Regions from separate parts of the Streptomyces sp. NPDC031210 genome, predicted to be linked through region 1. Evidence: riboswitches for the same ligand, from Rfam matches in the RefSeq annotation. Region 1 holds a riboswitch; the other holds the start of a gene.
What was found. Region 1 has a riboswitch for S-adenosylmethionine ahead of ACZ45Z_RS32355 (aminotransferase class V-fold PLP-dependent enzyme). Riboswitches for the same ligand answer to the same signal wherever they lie in the genome.
Positions count from the first base shown of each region.

Region 2: linked by a shared signal. The riboswitch ahead of thrC (threonine synthase) and the one ahead of ACZ45Z_RS32355 (aminotransferase class V-fold PLP-dependent enzyme) in region 1 are both predicted to bind S-adenosylmethionine.

Region 1 is NZ_JBVIHH010000028.1:36,997-55,624, forward strand. It holds gene ACZ45Z_RS32300 (metallophosphoesterase family protein) at 114-890, opposite strand; gene ACZ45Z_RS32305 (AMP-dependent synthetase/ligase) at 1,159-2,955, shown strand; gene ACZ45Z_RS32310 (glycosyltransferase family 4 protein) at 3,094-4,236, opposite strand; gene ACZ45Z_RS32315 (glycosyltransferase 87 family protein) at 4,485-5,825, shown strand; gene ACZ45Z_RS32320 (hypothetical protein) at 5,843-7,240, opposite strand; gene ACZ45Z_RS32325 (NlpC/P60 family protein) at 7,292-8,332, opposite strand; gene ACZ45Z_RS32330 (C40 family peptidase) at 8,574-9,599, opposite strand; gene ACZ45Z_RS32335 (NYN domain-containing protein) at 9,882-11,255, opposite strand; gene ACZ45Z_RS32340 (hypothetical protein) at 11,274-11,513, opposite strand; gene ACZ45Z_RS32345 (rhomboid family intramembrane serine protease) at 11,710-12,477, shown strand; gene ACZ45Z_RS32350 (Lrp/AsnC family transcriptional regulator) at 12,474-12,755, shown strand; gene ACZ45Z_RS32355 (aminotransferase class V-fold PLP-dependent enzyme) at 13,037-14,410, opposite strand; SAM riboswitch class IV at 14,583-14,700, opposite strand; gene trpD (anthranilate phosphoribosyltransferase) at 14,793-15,857, opposite strand; gene qcrB (cytochrome bc1 complex cytochrome b subunit) at 15,997-17,634, opposite strand; gene qcrA (cytochrome bc1 complex Rieske iron-sulfur subunit) at 17,631-18,628, opposite strand, start outside.
Region 2 is NZ_JBVIHH010000008.1:126,165-130,309, forward strand. It holds gene ACZ45Z_RS16925 (alpha,alpha-trehalose-phosphate synthase (UDP-forming)) at 1-645, opposite strand, end outside; gene ACZ45Z_RS16930 (glucosyl-3-phosphoglycerate synthase) at 694-1,653, opposite strand; SAM riboswitch class I at 1,826-1,977, shown strand; gene thrC (threonine synthase) at 1,995-3,278, shown strand; gene ACZ45Z_RS16940 (MoaD/ThiS family protein) at 3,341-3,619, shown strand; gene ACZ45Z_RS16945 (cold-shock protein) at 4,034-4,145, shown strand, end outside.

The DNA.
Region 1 (18,628 bases):
GCGGGCGAAGCCGGGCGGACACCAGCGGGGGCCGGGCCCACGGGGCCGCCGGATACCGGCCACCGCGTCGTGCGACCGGAGTCGGACGGGCGGTGGCCACGCCCCGGGAAGGTTCACCACCGCAGGACGTACGGCGTCCCCGTGGCGTTGAAGTGCCCGACATTGACGCATTCCGTACCCCCGACGCGGACCCGGCGGGCCAGCGGCTGGTGGACGTGGCCGAAGAGGGAGTAGCGCGGCCGGGTGGTGCGGATGGCGTGCAGCAGCGCCGCGCTGCCGCGTTCGAAGCGGCGGGCGACGGTGTCGTAGCAGAGCTCGGGGACGTCCGGGGGGATGTGGGTGCACAGCACGTCCACCTCGCCGACGGCCTCGACCTTGGCGGCGTACTCCTCGTCGCTGATCTCGTAGGGGGTGTTCATCGGTGTGGTCAGTCCGCCCCCGACGAAGCCGAAGACGCGGCCGCCGATCTCCACCCGCTGCCCGTCGAGGACGGTGGTGCCGGGCCCCGCGTACTCGGGCCACAGGCGCGGGATGTCGACATTGCCGTAGGTGGCGTACGTGGGGCTGGGCAGGGCCGCGAAGAGTTCGGCGTACTGCTTGCGGACGGCCAGCTCGATCAGGGACTGGCGGCTCACGCCCGCCCGCTCCCGCTCGCTCCACAGCCGGCGGCCCAGTTCGCGGGCCTCCTCGAAGCGGCGGGCGGTGCGCAGTTCGACGAGCGCGCGGGCGTTCTCCGCGCCGAACAGTTCGGGGAAGATGCCGCGCGAATGGTCGGCGTAATCGAGGAAGAGCACCAGGTCACCGAGGCAGACCAGGGCGTCGGCGCCGGCTCCGGCCGCCGCGAGATCCCGGCTGTTCCCATGGACGTCACTGACCACATGCACACGCATGGCGTCACCCTAGGCCCCGCGGGCCGCGGTCGGGAGGGGGCCCGGACCTGCGGTTACTTTCGGGTCACCGACCCGCTGGTCTAGTCTTCGCGGAGCAGTCCGTGGCGTGTACGAAAGCGTGTGACGCATAAAACATCTGGGCGTGACCCCCTATCCCTGGAGCAATACCGGTGGGTAACGTCCGGGCAGTCCAATCCCCCGCACGACATGGACCGCAGCCGGTGTACACACAGCGTCGTGGCGCCGGCGCCAATGAGGAGCAGCAGTCTTGCGCGAGTTCAGCCTTCCGGCCCTGTACGAGGTCCCCGCGGACGGCAATCTGACGGATCTCATCCGCCGAAATGCCGCGCAGCACCCTGATGTCGCCGTCATGGGCCGCAAGGTGAACGGTGAATGGCAGGACGTCACCGCCACCACCTTCCTCGCCGAGGTCCGCGCCGCGGCCAAGGGCCTGATGGCATCCGGGATCCAGCCCGGCGACCGCGTCGGCCTGATGTCGCGCACCCGCTACGAGTGGACCCTGCTGGACTTCGCCATCTGGAGCGCCGGCGCGATCACCGTCCCGGTGTACGAGACCAGTTCCGCCGAGCAGATCCAGTGGATCCTCGGCGACTCCGGCGCGGTGGCCTGCCTGGTGGAGTCCCCCGCGCACGAGGCCACCGTCGAGTCGGTCCGCGACCGGCTGCCGGACCTCGCGAACATCTGGCAGATCGAGCGGGACGCCCTCGCCCGGCTGCGCGCCGCGGGCGACGGCATCACCGACGACGAGGTCGACGCCCGCAGCGCGCTCGCCGACGCGGACTCGCCCGCCACGATCGTCTACACCTCGGGCACCACCGGCCGCCCCAAGGGCTGTGTGCTCAGCCACCGCAGCTTCTTCGCGGAGTGCGGCAACGTCGTCGAGCGACTGCGGCCGCTGTTCCGCACCGGCGACTCCTCGGTGCTGCTCTTCCTGCCCGTCGCCCACGTCTTCGGCCGGCTGGTGCAGGTGGCCTCGGTGATGGCCCCCATCAAGCTGGGCCACGCGCCCGACATCAAGCACCTCACCGACGATCTGGCCTCCTTCCGGCCGACGATGATCCTGGGCGTGCCGCGGGTCTTCGAGAAGGTCTACAACTCGGCGCGGGCCAAGGCGCAGGCCGACGGCAAGGGCAAGATCTTCGACAAGGCGGCGGACACCGCGATCGCCTACAGCCGCGCGCTGGAGACCCCCGAAGGCCCGCCCTTCGGGCTGAAGGTGAAGTACAAGGTCTTCGACCGGCTCGTCTACGGCAAGCTGCGGTCCGTCCTCGGCGGCCGCGCCACGCACGCCATCTCGGGCGGCGCCCCGCTCGGTGAGCGCCTGGGCCACTTCTTCCGCGGTATCGGCTTCACCGCGCTGGAGGGCTACGGGCTGACGGAGTCCTGTGCGGCGACCGCCTTCAACCCGTGGGACCGGCAGAAGATCGGTACGGTCGGCCAGCCGCTGCCCGGCTCGGTGGTGCGGATCGCCGACGACGGCGAGGTGCTGCTGCACGGCGAGCACCTGTTCAGCGGCTACTGGAACAACGAGTCGGCGACCGCGGAGTCCCTGTCCGACGGCTGGTTCCACACCGGCGACATCGGCACCCTGGACGAGGACGGCTACCTCGCCATCACCGGCCGCAAGAAGGAGATCCTGGTCACCGCGGGCGGCAAGAACGTCGCGCCGGCCGTGATCGAGGACCGGATCCGGGCGCACGCCCTGATCGCCGAGTGCATGGTCGTCGGCGACGGCCGGCCCTTCATCGGCGCGCTGGTCACCCTCGACGAGGAGTTCCTGCCGCGCTGGGCCGAGGAGCACGGCCACCCGGCCGGGGTGACACCGGCCGAGATCTCCGCCGACCCCGAGCTGCTGGCCGCCGTGCAGCGCGCGGTCGACGACGGCAACGCGGCGGTCTCGAAGGCCGAGTCGGTGCGCAAGTTCCGTATCCTGCCGACCCAGTTCACCGAGGAATCCGGTCACGTCACGCCGTCGCTGAAGCTCAAGCGGAACGTCGTGGCGAAGGACTTCGCCGAGGAGATCGAGGCGATCTACCGCGGTTAGCCACGGGTGAGCCGACGGGCGCCGGGCGCGTCCCGGCTCCCACCGGAATCCGCCGTCACGGTCGCGCGCCGTGGCGGCGGTTTCCTTTTCCGCCACCGCCACCGCCACCGCCACCGCCACCGCTTCAGCGCACCGCCGCTACAGCAGTTCCTTGAGCCGCTCCGCGAGCAGGTCCCAGCGCCACTTCTCCTCCACCCAGGCCCGGCCGCGCTCACCCATCCTGCGGCGCAGCGCCGGGTCCTTGAGCAGGGCGACGACGCGGTCGGCGGCGTCGGCGGGGGAGCCGCCCGGCACCACCCAGCCGGTCTCGCCGTCCAGCACCGCGTCCGGTGCGCCGCCGGAGTCGCCGGCCACGACGGGCAGCCCGGTGGCGGACGCCTCCAGGTAGACGATGCCCAGGCCCTCGACGTCGAGGCCGCCGCGGCGGGTGCGGCACGGCATCGCGAACACGTCACCGGCGCCGTAGTGGGCCGGCAGCTCCTCCCACGGCACCGCGCCGGTGAAGCGGACCGCGTCCCCGACGCCCTTCGCCGCGGCCAGCGCGCGCAGTTCCTTCTCGTACGGGCCGCCGCCGACGATCAGCAGCACCGCGTCGGGCACCGCGGCCACGATGGCGGGCATCGCCTCGACGAGGGTGTCCTGGCCCTTGCGCGGCACGAGACGGGAGACGCAGACGACGACCGGCCGGCCGGTGAGCCCGAGGCGGGCGCGTACCTCGTCGCCGCCCGAGCCCGGGTGGAAGGTCTTCTCGTCGACGCCCGGCGGGAGGGGGGTCATCCGCGCGGCGGCCCGCTCGGTGAGCGCGCCGGCGATCCGCGAGCGGGTGTACTCGCCGAGGTAGGTGAGGGTGTCGGTGCCCTCGCCGATGCGGCGCAGCAACTGCCGGGCGGCCGGTAGTTGCGCCCAGGCGGCCTCGTGGCCGTGGGTGGTCGCCACGATGCGGCGGGCGCCGGCCGAGCGCAGCGCGGGGGCCATCAGCCCGAGCGGCGCGGCGGCGCCGAACCACACCGAGGAGCAGCCGTGCTCGCGCAGCAGCGCGGTGGCGCGGCGGGTCACCCGGGGGGTGGGCAGCAGCATCGTCGTACGGTCGCGGATCACCGGGAACGGCTGGTCGGCGTCGAACGCGGCGGTGGCCGCCCGGCCCTCCGCGGTCCGCTTCCAGGTCGAGGCGTAGACGACGACCTCGGTGGGGTCCAGCCGGAGCGCCATGCTGTGCAGGAAGGCCTGGATGCCGCCGGGCCGGGGCGGGAAGTCGTTCGTGACGATCAGGGTCTTGTGCACGATGGTCTCTCGGCGGTCGGGGCGGCGGGTGGTGCGCGCCGGCGGGTCCCGGCGGGTCGGGGCCGACAGTACCCGTCGGCGGCGGGCCGTGCGGGGGGCGGCCCCGCCACGCCGGAGGCCCCTGCGCGGCGGTGACGTGCCCCTACCGGCATCATGCGGGCAGAAGGCCCGGACGGCGGCCCGCCGGGCGGACACGGACGCCGGGGACGGACGGTGCCGGCGGACGGTGGAGGACCGAGGAGATGGCGATGACGGGCGACCGCGGGGCCCCGGGTGGGTGGCGGCTCCCCGTCGCGGTCTGGGCCGCGACGCGCACCCTGCTCCTGCTGTGCGCCCTGCGCGTGCTGGTGCTGCCGGGGCCGGATGTCACCACCGATGTCTCGGTGATCTACCAGGGCTGGTCGCGGGTCCTCAAGAGCGGCACCTTCCCGCTGGACGACGTGACCTGGCAGTATCCGCCGCTCGCCGCCCTCGCCATCCTCTCCCCCGCCCTGCTGCCCTTCCTCGGCTACACCCACGCCTTCTTCGCCCTGATCCTGGTCACGGACGCGGCGGCCCTGGCGCTGTTCCTGCGCGCGGGCCGGCGACCCGGCGCCCGGCGGGCGGGGACCTGGGTGTGGATCGCGGGCGTCGCGCTGCTGGGCCCGACCGCGTACGCCCGCTACGACCTGATGGTGACCGCCGTCGCCGTCGCCGCCCTGTTCGCGGCGGCTCGGCACCCGCGCGTGGCGGGCGCGCTGATCGCGTGCGGCGCGCTGCTGAAGGTGTGGCCGCTGCTGCTGCTGTGCGGGGCGCCGCTGCGCGGCCGCCGGGCCCGCGCCCGGTGGCTCACCGCGGCCGCCACCGCCGCCGGGCTGGCACTGTGCTGCACCGCCGCCGCCCCGGGCGCCTTCGCCTTCCTGGTGTTCCAGCGGGACCGGGGTACGGAGATCGAGTCGCTGGGCGCGCTGGTCTTCCACGCCGCCCGGCATTTCGGGTGGCCGGGTGAGGCGCTGCTGAACTACGGCTCGGTGGAGTTCGTGGGGCCGGGCGTCCCGTTCGTCAGCGCCCTCGCGCAGGCGCTGAGCCTCGCCGCCCTGGGCTGGCTACTGCTGTGGCGGGTGCGCGCCCGGCAGCCGACCGCCACGACGCTCGCCGACGCCGCGTTCGCCGCCACGCTGCTGTTCACCACGACCAGCCGGGTGATCAGCCCGCAGTACCTGCTGTGGCTGGTGGGGCTCGCCGCGGTGTGTCTGACGGCCCGCGCGAGCCGGCAGGCGCCGCCGGCCGTCCTGGTGCTGCTCGCCACCGGGGTGACGCAGCTCGAGTTCCCTGTCTGGTTCGACCATGTCGTGGCCGGCGACGGGCCGGGCGTCACGCTGCTCGTGGTCCGCAACGGCCTGCTGGTCGCCGCGTCGCTGCTGGCCTGCCGCCGGCTGTGGGTGGACACCGGCGCGGAGCGCGGCGGGCGTCCCGGCGCGGGCGTGGCCGTCGCCGGGCCGCGCGGCCGTACGGGGGCGGACGGCGGGGCGCCGGACACCGTGGGCCCGGCCGGAACGTCCGCCCGGGCCGGCGGCGCGGGCCCGGGCGGCGCGTCCGGGAGGCGCTGACCGCCCGGGGGGGCCGCTCAGCGCAACTGCGCCCGTACGTACGCCTGCCACAGCCGGGTGAACTCCGCGATGCCCAGGCCCAGTTGGTCGCGCATCGCGCGCTCCAGCCGGTCGGCGCGGGCGGAGCGGGGCGAGGCGTCCCCGCTCCCGGAGGACACCCGGCCGGGCGAGGCGCGCGGGGTGGGGGGCCGGGTGGCCTCCATGGGCACCGCCACGCTGCCGGCCACCGTCGCGCCGCCGCTGCGGCCCACGGCCCGGTAGAAGGCGATGAGCTTGCCCTCGCCCCACTTGTCGGCGATCATCCGGCAGGCCAGCCAGCCGCCCTCGTAGGCCCTCGCCAGCCGGTCCGCGCCGGCCTTGAAGCCGAAGTCCTCGTCCGTCGGCAGCCCGGCGGGGGGCCGCCCGGTGGCGACGGCCCGGGACAGCTCGGGGGCGGCCGTGGACGCCTTGCGGCGGGTACCGCGGTAGGCGACCCAGTCCGCGAAGCCCTCGGAGAGCCACAGCGGGGTGAGGGCGGTGGTGACCGTGCGGGTGGCGACATGGGTGGTCTCGTGGGTGAGGACGACCCGCCGGCCGAGGTCGTTGAGTTCCTCGTAGGCGCGCGGGTTGACGATCACCCGGTCCGCGGGCGCCGACGCCGACGCCGAGGCGCCCGCCTCGCCGGTCGTGACGGCCGCGATCCCCTCGTAGCCGTCGGGATCGTCGCCGCCCAGGAGCTGCGCCATGCCGGCGACCGAGTCCGGCGCCGCCACCACGACCTTGCGCGACCACGGGCCCTTCCAGGCGGCGGAGACCGCGGGCACCGCCGCGTCCACCCGGTCCGCCAGGTCCCGCAGCCGCACCGGGTCGGCGGCGCCGCCCAGGACCAGGCTGTACCGGCCGCGGACCAGCCGGACCGGGCCCTGGTCCCAGAGCTGGCGGGTGCCGGACTTGCCGGCCCGCGCGCCGTCGGAGTCGGAGGAGATCCGCCAGTGGCCGTCGTGCTCGGTCAGGGTCAGGTACTGCAGGGAGGTGACGGGCGCGGTGTCATAGCCCTTGATGCGGTAGCGCAGCCGCACCTTCGCGGCGAGCCGCTCACCGGTGCCGCCGTCGGGCAGCGGGAACGCGCCGGTGGAGAGCAGGTCGTAGTGCCAGTCGGCCAGCGGCACCGGCGCCAGGTTGCCGAACACCTGCCGCTGCCGGTCGCGGTAACCGGCGGCGTGCGGGTCGACGGCCGCCAGGAAGCCGGCGGCGTCGCGGTCGCGGACGGCCCGGGCCCGGGCGTCGAGCATCCGCTGGACGTCGGGGAACCGGTCGCGTCCGGGCGGCGCGGGCGCGCAGCCGGCGAGCTGGGCGAGCAGCGCGAGCAGCGGCAGGGCGCAGACCGCCGCCGTGGCGCGCGGTGACCGCCGCTGTCCCGTCCGCTGACCTGACATGCGGCCGATCGTATGTGCGGTACGGGCGCGGCAAAACCGCAGGGAGCGACGTCAGGGCCGGGTGATGGAGGAGATCGGCATCATGCCGACCGGGTCGTAGCGCACCCGCGCGCCGGGATAGGGGGCGTGGATGACCTGGCCGTTGCCGACGTACATCCCCACGTGGCTGCCGTCCGAGCGGTAGATGACGAGGTCGCCGGGTTGGGCCTGGTCGAGTGACAGCCGCCGGCCGGCGCCGCGCTGGGCCTGCGAGGTGCGGGGGATGGAGACGCCGGCCCGGCTGTAGGCCCATTGGGTGAGGCCGGAGCAGTCGAAGGCCACGGGCCCGCTGCCTCCCCAGACGTAGGGGGAGCCGACGGCGGCCCGGGCGGCGGCGACGGCCGCCGCGGCCCGTCCTGAGGACGGCAAGGCTCCCAAGAGGTCCGGGAGCACCCCGTCCCGTCCGTCGCCGCGCGAGGCCCGTTCGTAGGCCGCCCGCTCGGCCGCGGGGAGCGCGTTGAGCATCCGTCGCGCGGTGGCGAGCTTGCGCTGGACCTCTTTCTTGTGGCGCGCGACGTCCTTGCGGCCGGCCTCCAGGTCCGCCAGCTTCGCCACCGTCTCCCGGCGCCACTGGTCCAACTCCCGCCGCGCCGACTGGAGTTCCCGCAGTTCGACCGCCTGGGTGCGGTGCAGCCGGTCGAGGGCGGCGGCCTTCTCCAGGTAGGTGTCGGGGCCCTCGGAGAGCAGCAGTTTGACGGTGGGGTCGATGCCGCCCTCGCGGTACTGGGCGGCGACCAGCGCGCCGAGCCGGCCGCGCATGCGGTTGACGCGCTCCTGGGCGCGGGCGGTGCGGTCCTGGAGGCGGGTCACCTCGTGGCGGAGCTTCCCGGCCAGCTCGTCGGCGCCGTTGTACCTCTCGGTGGCCCGCTCGGCCTGCTCGTACAGCTCGTCGATCCGCTCGGCCGTCGCGTCGTGGGCGGGGCCGTCCGCCGGGTCCGCGGACGCGGCGGGCGCGGCGAGCGTGGCGGCCGCGGTCGCGAGAGCCGCGGAAAGGACGGTGACACCGGTGAGGGTGACCGGGCCGGGCTGCGAGGTACGGCGATGGGACACCAAGGGGGCCGCGACTCCTTCCGTGCGCAGCCCCTGCCGCCCGGGAGGGCGGTCGGTGACCGGCAACTGCGCGGGCAGAGAGTAACGGCGCCGGTGCGTACCGGCCAAAGAGCTCCGCCCCCGCACACGAAGCCGCCCCGCCGGTGAGTTCGCAGGTCACCGGCGGGGCGGGAAGTCAGCGGCGCGGGCCGCAATTCGCCCGTTCGGGCGGGTGCTTCGGGGGATTACGAGGCGTGGTGAGGGGTCAGACCCGCACGCCGAACATGAACGGCATGTTGTTGATCGACTCGTAGCGCACGTTGGCGCCGGGCTTCGGCGCGTGCAGCACCTGGCCGTTGCCGGCGTAGAGACCTATGTGGTGCAGGTCGCCGTAGAAGAGCACCAGGTCGCCGGGCTTGAGCGCGCTCTGCGAGCCGATGCGCGTGCCGGCGTTGGCCTGCTCCTGGGAGGTGCGCGGCAGTGCCTGGCCGGCCTGCTGGTAGGCCCAGGAGGTCAGACCCGAGCAGTCGAACGACGACGGGCCGGTGGCGCCCCAGACGTAGGGCGAGCCTATCTTCGACTGGGCGGCGGACAGGGCGGCCGCACCGCGCTGCGAAGCGGGCACGTCGTCGCCGAGGTTGACCCGGTCGTTGGCACGGTTGGCGCGGGCCTCCTTGGCCTCCAGCGCGGCGCGCTCCTTGGCCGTGAGGGTGTTGAGCAGCTCCTGCGCCTTGGCGAGCTTGCTCTTGATCTCGTCCTTCTTGTCACCGAGCGCCTCGCGGGTCTCGGTGAGGTCCTGGATCTTGCTCGCGGCTTCCGCGCGCTCCTGGGCGAGCCGGCGCTGCTTGTCCGCGATGGTCTTGAGCTGTTCGGCCTGCTTGCCGCTCAACTGGTCGAGGGTGGCGGCCTTCTCCAGGTAGGTGTCCGGGTCGCCGGAGAGGAAGAGCTGGACGGAGGGGTCGATGCTGCCGCTGCGGTACTGACCGGAGGCGACGGCGCCCAGACCCTTGCGGAGCTGGTTGAGCTCTCCCTGGCCGCGGGCGACCTTGTCCTGGAGGCTCTCGACCTCCTTCTGCAGCTTCTCCTGGTCTTCCTTGACGCCGTTGTACTTCTCGGTGGCCTGCTCCGCCTGCTCGTAGAGCTTGTCGACCTCGGCCTTGACGTCCTTCTTCGTCTGCTGCGGATCGGCCTGGGCGGCCTGCGACGAGAGGGCGACGGCCGCTGCGGCGGTCGCGGTCAGCACGGTCACACGAGTACGGCTCGGCTGCTTGGGTCGACGGTGGGACGCCACGAAGGCGAGCTCCTTCTTCCTCCAGCCGCCTACCGGGAGTGGGGGGCTATAAGACCCCGGCTCCGCGTGAACGCCGCGGACTCGGCGGTTCCTTCACTGTTCATCCCGGATGGATGATCACCTGCATGAAGGTTCGAGCCCTGACCTTAGTAACCCAGTTGTGATCGCTTCAAATCCTCAGAGGAAAAAACTGCGACCTGACCCTCAACCTTTACCAACATCACACAGGCAGTAATGGCCATTTGACGCACAGATACGAATGGCGGGCGCTTTTGCCGACCGTCAGGTGCGGGCAAGTCGCTTGAGAAGCAGGGCCGATGCGACCGGCCGCGCGCCGGCCTTCGCCACTCCGTCGGCCACTTCCCGGTCCGTGGAGACCACGACGACCGGACGGCCGGGCGGTTCGGCCCTTACGAGCTGACGAATCAACTCATCGGCCGTTACGCCCGGTTTGCTGAACAACACCCGCACTCCGCGCGGCGGCGCGAGCAGCACCGGCGCCGCCAGCTCCGCGCCGTCGAAGACACAGGTCATCTCCGCGCCGGTCTGCGCCGCCAGCACCGCCAGCCCGCCCAGCAGTCGCAGCCGCTGCTTGTCCAGCGGCATGGTCGGATAGCCGGTTTTGGTGACGTTGTACCCGTCGACGACCAAATGTGCCTGCGGCAGGGCCAGAAGCTGGTCGAGCAGCGCCGGGTCGGTCTCGGACAGCGCGCGGGTGGCGATGTCCTTGGGCGTCATCCGGCCCGGCTCCACCGCCTCGACGGTGTCCGCCGGATGGACGCTGGCGGGCGGCAGCGCCAGCTCGCGCCGCAGCCCCTGGGCCGCGTCGAGGACGGTGTCCAGCAGCAGTCGCAGCCGCATGTCCTCGACACTGCGCCCCTCGCGGGCGGCCCGCCGGCTGGTCTCCAGCGCCGCCTCCGCCTCACCGATCCGCGCCTTGAGCCGGCGCAGCTCGCTGTCGGCGGCCGTCTTCTCCGTGGCGGCCTGGGAACGGACGGCGTCCAGCGCGGCCTGGGCCTTGCGCACGGCGGCCTCGCCGCGCTTGACGTCGTTGAGCGCGCTGCGCAGCTTGCGCTGGAGCGACTCGTTCTCCTTGCGGGCGGCGTCCAGGTCCACCCGGATCCGGTCGGTTTCCGTACGGCCTTCCGTGCGCGCCCGCGTCAGCTCCTCGCGGAGCCTGGCCAGCTCGCGTTCGGCCTCCTCGCCGGCCCGCTCGGCGCGGACCCGCTGGGCCTCCTCGCCGGCCGCGGCGACGAGCTTGACCCAGCCTTCGGGGCGCAGCACGTAGGCGGCCGCCGCGACGTCCAGCGGGTCGGCGGCGGCCGGCGGGGTGCCGTGGTCCAGGGCTTCGGCGAGCTCCGGCTGGGCCTCGCGGAGCTTGCCGGCGATCCGCTGCCGGAAGACCGTGTCGCTCTCCAGCGTCGCGGCCATGGCGTTACCGGCGAACTTCGCCCGCCGGGTCGGGGTGAACCGGGCGTACTGCCGCAGCGCCGGAGGGAGTTCGGCGACGGTCAGGGCGCCGAAGGACTCCGCGGTGAGCGCCACGACCCGGCGCCGGACGCCCTCGGGCAGCGGGCGGTCGAGCACGTCGTCGGCCGCACCCTCGGATGCGTCGGCGCGCTCCGCCCCCGGCTCCCCTTCTGGACGCTCCACCACGGCTGCATCGCTCCGTTCTCAGGCACTCGCGCCCGGCCGGTCGACCAGTTCGATCTGGTCGACCGCGTTGCACCAGCGGCAGCGCACGGACTCGATGCTCTCACTCAGGACCTCGCGCTCCTCCACCTTCGGCTCCCCGGCCAGGTCCAGGTGGAGGTACTCGACGACCTTGGACCGGCGGGTCACGTCGAAACGCGTGAGGTTGCCGCACAGGGTGCAGCGCCACCGGGTTTCGGCCGTCGGCAGGGGAACAGCCATCGTGTCGTCCTCTTTCGTGCTCATCGTGCTCATACTGGGGTGCGATTCACGCGGTGCGCCGTCGGACTGCGGAAGTACGCGAAGTGCTGCCTGCAACCCTACGGCCTGACAAGGGGGCCGGTGCGGGCCCTGCCCACGACCTGGAACGCGGCGAGGCACTCTGTCCCGATTGCCCGCCTTGAGCCATGATCACTTCATGACGGCGCCGCCCCCCTTCCCCTCCCCCTCCGGCCCGCCCCGGCCGCCGCACCCGGCCCGGTCACTGCGCGTGGTGCTCTCCCGGGTGACGCACGTACTGACCGTCCTGTGCTGTGGGGTCTTCCTCCTCGGCCCCGCCTCGGGCTTCAACCGCGTCTACGGCACCGGCGACGCCCTCCTACGGGCCCAGACCGCATATTTCGAACGCTGGGGGGTGATTCCCGCGGAGCTGTGGAGCGGCTCGGCCAAGGCGCTCCTCTCGCCGCTGACCGCGCTGTTCGTCCACGGAAGCTGGCTGCACCTGCTGGGCAACATGCTGTTCCTGTACGTCTTCGGCGGCATGACCGAGACGCGGATGGGCCGGCCGGCGTTCGCCGCCTTCTACCTCGGCGTCGGCTACCTCGCCCTGCTGGGCTACGCGGCCGCGCACGCCGCCTCCGGACAGACCCTGGTGGGCGCCTCCGGCTCGATCTCCGGCATCCTGGGCGCCTTCCTCTACCTCTTCCCCAAGGCCCGGGTCACCAGCCTCTTCCCGTTCCTGTTCTTCCTGCCGCTGCGCTTCCCCGCCTGGATCGTGCTGCTGTTCTGGTTCGTCCTCCAGTGGCAGGCCGCCCAGGACGACCCCAGCGGCCCCGGCGTCGCCTACCTCGCCCATGTGGTGGGTTTCGCGCTCGGCTTCCTGTACGCGTGGGCGCGCTACGGGCGGGATAGTGTGGGGCGCACCAAGGGGAGAGAACGGGCGACCGAGGGAGAGAGCCAGCCGTGATCACGTCGATCGTGCTCATCAAGACCAGCGTGGACCGGATCCCGGAGATCGCCGAGAAGATCGCCGCCCTGGAGGGCGTCAGCGAGGTCTACTCCGTCACCGGTGCGCACGACCTGATCGCGATGGTCCGGGTGGCCGCCCACGACGACCTCGCCGAGGTCATCCCCGGCCGCATCAGCAAGGTCCCCGGCGTCGCCTCCACCGAGACGCACATCGCGTTCCGCACGTACTCCCAGCACGACCTGGAGGCGGCGTTCGCGATCGGGCTCGACGCGTAGCCCGTTTTTCCCCACGTTGTCGGCCGTCCCGCCGTGGGGCTTTCTCGCTGTTGCGCCTGCGGCCCGTCCCCTGCGCTTTGCCTTGGCCGACGTGTCGGGCTGTCCCGCCGTGGCGCCTGCGGCGGGCGGTGCCGCTTGCGCGGGGCTGTTCGGCTGCGGGACCGGGCCTCCGGACTCCGTCCGGAGGGCCGTCACCGCACCCGACAAACCCACGCCCGCCGCAGGCGCGACGGCGATGAACCCCCACGGCGGGAAGGCCGACAACACGGGGATGAACCGCGTCAAGAAGACGCGGGAACGCAACGGCCGTCCTGGGTGCGGTAGTTCCAGCGCGCGCCGTCCGCGACGAGTTCCTTGACGGCCCGCACGAACCGTTCGACGTGCTCCTCGGGCGTGCCCGCGCCGAAGCTCACCCGGATCGCGTTCAGCGACCTCTCCCCGGGCGCCGCGTCAGGGGCGCCGCACTCCCCCGGCTCCTGCGGCTCGCCGCCCAGCAGGGTCCGCACCAGCGGGTGGGCGCAGAACAGGCCGTCGCGGACGCCGATGCCGTACTCCGCCGACAGCGCCGCCGCGAAGTGCGAGCTGTTCCAGCCCTCGACCACGAAGGACAGGACGCCCACGCGCGGCGCGTCGTCGCCGAAGAGCGAGAGCACCTTCACCTCGGGGACCTCGGCCAGGCCCGCGCGGAGCCGGTCGATCAGCGCCTGCTCGCGGGCGACGAGCGTGTCGAAGCCGGCCTCGGTCAGCGCCTGGCAGGCGGCGGCGACGGCGTAGGCGCCGATGACGTTGGGCGAGCCGGCCTCGTGCCGGGCCGCGGTGGTGTGCCACTCGACGTCCACCCCGCCATCGGCCCGCCGCGCGACCTTGCGGCTCGCGCCGCCGCCCGCGAGGTACGGCTCGGCCTGGCTCAGCCAGTCGGCGCGGCCGGCCAGCACCCCCGCGCCGAACGGCGCGTACAGCTTGTGCCCGGAGAAGGCGACCCAGTCCACGTCCAGTGCGGCGAGGTCGACGGGGTGGTGCGGTGCGAGCTGCGCCGCGTCCAGCACGATCCGTGCGCCGTGCGCGTGCGCCGCGGCCGCCAGCTCCTTGACCGGCCACAGCTCACCGGTCACGTTCGACGCGCCGGTCACACACACCAGCGCCGGGCCGGGAAGCTCCCGCTCGGCCAGCGCCCGCTCCAGCGTGTCCACCGCCTGCCGGGGGGTGCGCGGCGCGTTGAGGTACGTCACCGCCGTGTCCGGTCGCCGCTCCCAGGGCAGCAGCGAGGCGTGGTGCTCGGTCTCGAAGACGAACACCCGGGTGCCGTGCGGGAGTACGGACGCCAGGAGGTTCAGCGAGTCGGTCGTGGAGCGGGTGAAGACGACCTGGTCGTCCGCGCGGCAGCCCAGGAAGGCGGCGATGGTGGCGCGGCTGTTCTCGAACAGGTCGGTGGAGAGCTGCGAGAGGTAGCCGGCGCCGCGGTGCACGCTTCCGTAGTACGGCGCGTAGGCGGCCACGTCGTCCCAGACCCGCTGGAGCGCGGGCGCGCTGGCGGCGTAGTCCAGCGCGGCGTAGTCCACCTCGCCACCGGTCACGAGCGGGACGAGGACATCACGGCCCAGAACCGGCAGCGGGGCACACAGCGAACGGTCGGCGGCGACGGCGGAAACAGGCATGGCGAACTCCCGTAAGAGAAAAGCGAATTCGCTGCGAAAGGGCGCGCGGACACTAGCCGGCACGGCGGCGCAGCGGAAAGGAAAAGGGTGCGGAAAAGGGGCCGTCGGGCCCTATCGCATTCGCTGAATCACGGAAAGGAGCTCCCTCGGAGGACCAGGATCCCTGGCGAGGGATCCGCGCTTGCCGCAGACCTCGCTGCCTGCGGCCTGGTCATCACCCGGGGCACCCCGCCACGGAAGGAGGGTTGCCGGACAGCGGGCCGGGGCCTGCATCGCTGTCACTCGTGACCTGTCCAGCATCATGCCATACACGGGAACGGACGCAAGGCCGGGTCCGTATGACGGAACCGACCTCGCGTCCTCACCCCCACGAGGGGGCCGTTCAGGCGTTGCTGGCGGCCACCCAGCGCTCCAGCGTCCGCTTGGCCGCCCCGGAGTCGATCGACCGGGCGGCGGTGGCGATCCCCGCCCGGATCTGCTCGGCCAGCGGCGCGTCCGACGGCGCGAGCGCCACCAGGGCCGCCGCGGAGTTCAGCAGCACCGCGTCGCGCACCGGTCCGGTCTCGCCGTCCAGCAGCCGGCGCGCCACGTCCGCGTTGTACGACGCGTCCGCGCCGCGCAGCGCCTCCACGGGCACCAGCGGGATGCCGGCGTCGCGCGGGTCGAACGCCTCCTCGCGCACCGCGCCGTCCCGCACGATCCACACCCGCGAGGTCGCGGTCGTCGTCAGCTCGTCCAGCCCGTCGTCACCGCGGAAGACCAGCGCCGACGAGCCGCGCTCGGCGAGCACGCCCGCCAGGATCGGCGCCATCCGCGCGTCCGCGACACCGGTCGCCTGCGCGCGGACCCGGGCGGGGTTGGTCAGCGGGCCCAGCACGTTGAAGGTGGTGCGGATGCCCAGCTCGCGGCGGGCGGGCGCGACATGCCGCAGCGCGGGGTGGAACTTCACCGCGAAGCAGAAGGTGATGCCCGCTTCCTGGGCGACGGCGGCGACCCGGGCCGGCGACAGGTCGAGGTTGACGCCGAGCTTCTCCAGCACGTCGGAGGCGCCGCTGGCCGAGGACGCCGCGCGGTTGCCGTGCTTGACGACCTTCGCGCCGGTGCCGGCCACCACGATCGCGGACATCGTGGAGATGTTGACGGTCTTGGCGCCGTCGCCGCCGGTGCCGACGATGTCCACGCTGGGGCCGGGCACGTCGATCAGCCGGGCGTGCGCGTACATCGCCCGTACCAACCCGGAGATCTCCGCGACGGTCTCGCCCTTGGCCCGCAGCGCGACCGCGAACCCGGCGACCTGCGCGTCGGTGGCCTCGCCCCGCATGATCCGGTCCATCGCCCAGGCCGTGTCGTCGGCGGTGAGGTCCCGGCCGTCGAGCAGGGCGTTCAGCGTGTCCGGCCAGGTGTGGGCCGCCACGCTGTCGCCGCCGACCGGGGTCACAACGTTCATGGTCCACTCTCCTGGTTCGTCACCTGCTTATGCCGTCACCCTATCCAGGCCCGGAAATGCCGGAAGGCCCCGTCCGACGTCCGGACGGGGCCCTCTGGGTGGCGTGCTCGGTGCCGTCCGGGGACGGCACCGTGAGGGATCAGTGGTGGCCGTGGCCGCTGGTGATCTCCCGGTATTCCTCGGCCGTGGGCTTCGGAATGACGTTGTCCTCGCCGTAGAACGACTGCGAGAGCTTGGCGCGCAGCTTCTCGGTGCGCTTCACCTTGCGCTCGACGCCGTTCTCGTCGACCGTCGGGCCGAGCTCCAGAGGCACGGGCTGCTCGTGCTGCGTGAGCGTGTGCAGTTGCTCCTGGTCGAGCGGCTCGTGGACCTCGATGAACTCACCGTGCGGCAGGCGCTTGATGATGCCGGACTCGCGTCCGTGCAGCACCTTGTCCTTGTCGCGCCGCTGGAGGCCCATGCAGATCCGCTTGGTCGCGATGAACGCGAGCACCGGCAGGACGAAGAAGCCGATCCGGACGAACCACGTGAGCGAGTTCAGCGACAGGTGGAAGTGCGTGGCCCAGAGGTCGTTGCCACCACCGATCAGCATCACGAAGTACGCGACGAGCCAGGCGACACCGAAGGCGGTGCGGGTGGGGACGTTGCGCGGGCGGTCCAGGATGTGGTGCTCGCGCTTGTCGCCGCTGACCCAGGACTCCACGAACGGGTAGACCGCGATCGCGACCAGCACCAGCGGGAAGACGACGATCGGGATCAGCACACCGAAGTTGACGGTGTGGCCCCAGAAGTTCCACTCCCAGCCCGGCATCACACGCACCAGACCCTCGGCGAAGCCCATGTACCAGTCGGGCTGGGCGCCGGTGGAGACCTGGTCGGGCCGGTAGGGGCCCATCGCCCAGACCGGGTTGATGCTGGCGATCGCGGCGATCACCGAGATGACGCCGAAGACCAGGAAGAAGAAGCCTCCCGCCTTGGCCATGTAGACCGGCAGCAGCGGCATGCCCACGACGTTGTTGTTGGTCTTGCCGGCACCCGGGAACTGCGTGTGCTTGTGGTAGAAGACCAGGATCAGGTGCGCCACCAGCAGGCCGAGCATGATGCCCGGCAGCAGCAGCACGTGCACCGTGAAGAACCTCGGGATGATGTCGTGCCCCGGGAACTCCCCGCCGAAGATGAACATCTGGAGGTAGGAACCCACCAGCGGCATCGCCAGGATGACGCCCTCGATGAACCGCACGCCGGTGCCGGAGAGCAGGTCGTCGGGGAGCGAGTAGCCGGTGAAGCCGGTGAACATGCCCAGCACGAACAGCAGGAAGCCGAACAGCCAGTTGACCTCGCGCGGCTTGCGGAAGGCGCCGGTGAAGAACACCCGCATCATGTGGACCATCATCGCGGCCAGGAAGACCAGCGCGGCCCAGTGGTGCATCTGGCGGATGAGCAGACCACCGCGGACGTCGAAGCTGATGTTCAGCGTCGACTCGAAGGCCTGCGTCATCCGGATCCCGTGCATGGGCACGTAGGAACCGTGATAGGTCACCTCGGCCATGCTCGGGTGGAAGAACAGCGTCAGGTAGACACCGGTCAGGATGATGATGATGAAGCTGTAAAGCGCGACCTCACCCAGCATGAAGGACCAGTGGTCCGGGAAGATCTTGCGCATGTTGGCCTTGGCGAGGCTGTAGATGCCCAGCCGGCCGTCGGCCCAGTCGGCGATCCGCTCGCCCGCGGGCGCTTTGCCGCGGCGCGGGGGGGTCGCGCTCGTCTCGTTACTCATCCGCGCTCCCAGAAGCTCGGGCCGACGGGCTCCGCGAAGTCGCTGGCGGCTTCGAGGTAGCCGTCCTTCACCGTGATGTGCAACTGCGGCAGGGCGTGTCCGGCGGGGCCGAAGATCACCCGAGCGCCGTCGGAAAGGTCGAAGGTCGACTGGTGGCACGGGCAGAGCACGTGGTGCGTCTGCTGCTCGTACAGGCTGATCGGGCAACCCACGTGGGTGCAGATCTTCGAGTACGCCACGATGCCCTCGTGCGACCAGGCCAGTTCCTGCTTGTCCTTGATGTTCTCCGGCTGGATGCGGACGAGCATCAGGGCGTCCTTGGCGATCTTCTGGTTGAACTCCTCGTCGTGCTCCTCCAGGCCCTCGGGCTTGGCGAACGTCAGGGAGCCGACCGCGATGTCCTCGGGACGCAGCGGGAGGTTCGTCGACTGGTTGACCAGGCGGATGCCCTTCTTCCAGCCGGTGCCGCGCAGCTTGTTCTCGGGCAGCGGCCCGAGGTCACGCAGCAGGACGACGCCGGAGAGCGGCACCAGTGCCAGCGCGCCGAACATCGTGTTGCGAATCAGCTTGCGGCGCCCGAGGGCGGACTCCTTGGCGCCCGTGGCGAAGTCCGCCAGGACCTTGGCCCGTACCTCGGGGCTGGCCTCGACCGGGTGCCGGTCGTCGGCGACCTCCTCGTCGGACATCAGCGTGCGGGCCCAGTGGACGGCGCCGGCGCCGATGCAGAAGAGCGCCACACCGAGGGTCAGACCGAGCGCGAAGTTCAGCGCGCTGAGGTGACCGATCGGCCAGATGTAGACGATCTTGTCGATCGGGAAGATCACGTACGAGGCGATGAAGCCCACCGTGGCGAGCATCGACACCAGGAAGAGGAAGGCGACGGTGCGCTCGGAGCGCCGCGCGGCCTTCTCGTCGATGTCCTGGACGCGGTGCTCGTGGGGCGGCAGCCCCGGATCGGCGAACGGGTTCTCGGCCGTCGCCACCACGCCTTCGT
Region 2 (4,145 bases), on a different contig from region 1:
GGTCAGGAAGTTCGCGTGGTCCGCGCCGAGGAGGCCCGCCGCCAGCTCGCGGCGGATGTCGTCGGGGAGCATCGCGAAGTATTCGGCGGGCGCCCAGGGGGTGTGCGAGAAGTGGGCGATGCGCAGGTCGGGCCGGCGCTCGCGGAGCATGCCGGGCACCAGCGCCAGGTGGTAGTCCTGGACGAGGACGGCCGCGCCGGGCGCCGCCTGCGCGGCGAGCTCGTCGGCGAACGCGGCGTTGTACGCCCGGTAGGACGCCCACCGGGCGCGGAAGTCCGCGTCGAAGGCGGGCTCCAGCGGCGTCTGGTAGAGCATGTGGTGGACGAACCACAGGACGGAATTGGCGATGCCGTTGTAGGCGTCGGCGTAGACGTCCGCGGGAATGTCCAGCATCCGGACGCGCTGGCCGCCGGTCTCCGCGGGGTCGAGCGCGCCGCCGGTGCGCCGTACGGCCTCCCGGTCGCCCTCGCCGAGCGCGGCGCACACCCATATCGCGTCCGTGTCCGGACCGATGGCGGACAGCCCGGAGACCAGACCGCCGCCGCCCCGCCGGGCGGTCAGCGCGCCGTCCTCGCCCAGGGCGTAGGAGACCGGACCGCGGTTGGACGCGACGAGAACCTCGGCACCACTGCGCTCGGAAACCATGCCGCGAGACTAACCCGCGACAGATCCGCGCAAACGTACGGAGGGCGCTCAGGCCGCGCGGCGTGCGGCGTACTCCGGTATTTCGGCCATGGGCGGCCGCTCCTCGGTGTCCACCTCCGTGGTGCGCGGGACGAAACCGCTCTCGCCGCGCTCGAACTGGGTGAGCTGGGGACGCACCAAGTGGCCACGGGTCAGGCGCAGTTGGGCGGTCCGGTAGATCGCCGCCGCCATCCTTCCCAGCGCCTGGCCGTCCTGGTGGCGGTGCTTGCGCACGCCCACGTCGACCTGGGCGAGGGCGTCGAGGCCGACGGTGTGCAGCGCGTCGACGAGCAGGCCCAGCTCGACGCCGTAGCCGACCGGGAACGGCAGCCTCTCCAGCAGCGAGCGCCGGGCCGCGTACTCCCCGCCCAGCGGCTGGACGAAGCCGGCCAGCCGCGGCCAGTGCAGGTTCAGCAGCGGGCGGGCGACCAGCTCGGTGACCCGGCCGCCCTGGCCGGGCCCGCCGCCGGAGCCGGTCTCCAGCGGCCGGTCGTACATCGCCTTGACGAACTGGATCTCCGGGTCGGTCAGCAGCGGCCCGACGATCCCGGAGACGAAGTCGGACGAGAACTCGCGCAGGTCGGCGTCCACGAAGCAGACGATGTCGCCGCAGGTGGCGAGCAGGGAGCGCCACAGCACCTCGCCCTTGCCGGGCAGGGCGGGCAGGCGCGGCAGGACGCTGTCCCGGCGGACGACCCGCGCGCCGGCCGCCGCCGCGACCTCGGCCGTACGGTCGGCGGAGCCCGAGTCCAGCACCACCAGCTCGTCGACCAGGGGGACCGCGCCCGTCATCAGGTCCGCGCGGATCGCCGCGACGATCGCGCCGACCGTCGCCTCCTCGTCGAGCGCGGGCAGCACTACGCTGACCGTCAGGCCCGTCTGCCGTTTGGCGTCCAGCAGCCGGCCGAGCGGGCGCTCGGCGGCGGACCAGGAGCGGCTGCCAAGCCAGCGCTCCACCTCTTCCAGCACGTCTACGACTCCTCGTGGCCGCCAAAAGAGCCGGCCGGTGTGATCCATCTCGCGGTTCGGACGACTATCTCAACCGTCCGGGCCTTCGGTTACAGTCTTGAACAACGCGGATGACCGTCGCATGTCGGGGGTGCCGCACCACAAACGCCTGGGTTTCGGCCCAGTGCCATACCGCTCATCCAGAGGGGCAGAGGGAAACGGCCCGTTGAAGCCCCGGCAACCCTCCAGCCGGTCTCCGCCATGATCACAGTGCGCGCGAGGCTCCCGGCTAGGGAAGGTGCCAAATCCGTCTCGTGGCGAGATGCGCCGCGAGGAAGATGAGGAGAAAGGGCCTCGCCTCCATGGCTGTGCAAGTCACCGAAACCACTCCCTCCGTCGCTCTCGGTCCCGCCGTCGCACTCTCGTGCCGCGAGTGCGGACAGCGCTTCGACCTCGGCCCGATCTTCGCCTGCCAGGAATGTTTCGGGCCGCTCGAAGTCGCCTACGACCTGCCGAGCGGCGATCCGGAAAGCCTGCGGAAGCGGATCGAGGCCGGTCCCGACAACATCTGGCGCTACGCCCCGCTGCTGCCCGTCCCCACCGACGTGGCCGAGAAGCCGAACCTGAACCCGGGCTTCACCAAGCTCGTCAAGGCCGACAACCTCGCCCGTGAGCTGGGCGTCACCGGCGGCCTGTACGTCAAGGACGACTCCGGCAACCCGACGCACTCCTTCAAGGACCGCGTCGTGGCCATCGCCGTCGAGGCCGCCCGCGCCTTCGGCTTCACCACGCTGTCCTGCTCCTCCACGGGCAACCTCGCCGGCGCGGTCGGCGCCGCGGCGGCCCGCGCCGGTTTCCGCTCCTGCGTGTTCATCCCGCACGACCTGGAGGCGGGCAAGGTCGTCATGGCCGCGGTGTACGGCGGCGAGCTGGTCGGCATCGAGGGCAACTACGACGACGTCAACCGCTTCTGCTCGGAGCTCATCGGCGACCCGCTGGGCGAGGGCTGGGGCTTCGTCAACGTCAACCTGCGCCCCTACTACGGCGAGGGCTCCAAGACGCTGGCGTACGAGATCTGCGAGCAGCTCGGCTGGCGGCTGCCGGACCAGCTCGTCATCCCGATCGCCTCGGGTTCGCAGCTCACGAAGATCGACAAGGGCCTGAAGGAGCTGATCGCGCTCGGGCTCGTCGAGGACAAGCCGTACAAGATCTTCGGCGCGCAGGCCGAGGGCTGCTCGCCGGTCTCGGCGGCCTTCAAGGCCGGCCACGACGTGGTGCGGCCGCAGAAGCCGAACACCATCGCCAAGTCGCTGGCCATCGGCAACCCGGCCGACGGGCCGTACGTGCTCGACATCGCGCGTCGGACGGGCGGCGCGGTGGAGGATGTCGACGACGAGCAGATCGTGGACGCGATCAAGCTGCTGGCGCGGACGGAAGGGATCTTCGCGGAGACCGCCGGCGGGGTGACCGTCGGTGTGACCAAGAAGCTCATCGAGAACGGTCTGCTCGACCCGTCCCTGTCCACCGTCGTCCTCAACACCGGTGACGGCCTCAAGACGCTTGACGCCGTCGCACCCACCACCGGGCCCACAGCCACCATCCGCCCGAGCCTGGACGCGTTCCGCGCGGCCGGCCTGGCCGGCTGAGCCCCGCCCGTACGCCGCCGCTGGCAGCACCGAACTCGCACCCGTCGCTGGAAGGCAGAACCATGAGCGTCAACGTCCGCATCCCCACCATTCTCCGCACGTACACCGGTGGCAAGGCCGAGGTCCCCGCCCAGGGCGCGACCCTGGCCGAGGTGATCGCCGACCTGGAGAAGAACCACCAGGGCATCGCGGCCCGTGTGCTGGACGACGCGGGCAAGCTGCGCCGTTTCGTGAATGTGTATGTCAACGACGACGACGTGCGTTTCGAGCAGGGTCTGGAGACGCCGACGCCGGAGGGCGCCGGTGTGTCGATCATTCCCGCCGTGGCCGGCGGGTGCTGATTCGCGCCATCCCTTCCCCCGCGTGACGTGAATTGCCCCGTTCGCCGAAAAGCGGACGGGGCAATTCCGTGTCGTTAAAGGGGATACCATTGTGGCGATCCCGCTCCGCGCGCATGCCGAACGCATATGAGACCGCGCCGAGTTGTGCGCAAAGTGTGTGCGGCTTTTGCCGCCTAGGTGCCGCTATGCCCGGCCCGACTCGCCCGGGATAAAGGGGAATCGCGGCATATCGCCGATTCCATGGGCCCCAGAATTCTCGTCCGATTGACCTGTTGCGCTGGGCAGTGGTGCAGATACATTCAGCGGCGGTCGACGCGTTCCGGCGCACACCCCACGGGCCTCTCGCGGGGTGAGGTCTGACCCGGGGTCGCGGAGTGCGGTCCTGTGCAAGGGCCAGTAATAGGGGAGTTAGGCATGGCTCAGGGCACCGTCAAGTGGTTCAACGCGGAGAAGGGGTACGGCTTCATCGCGGTCGACGGTGGTGCGGATGTTTTCGTCCACTACAGCGCGATCCAGATGGACGGCT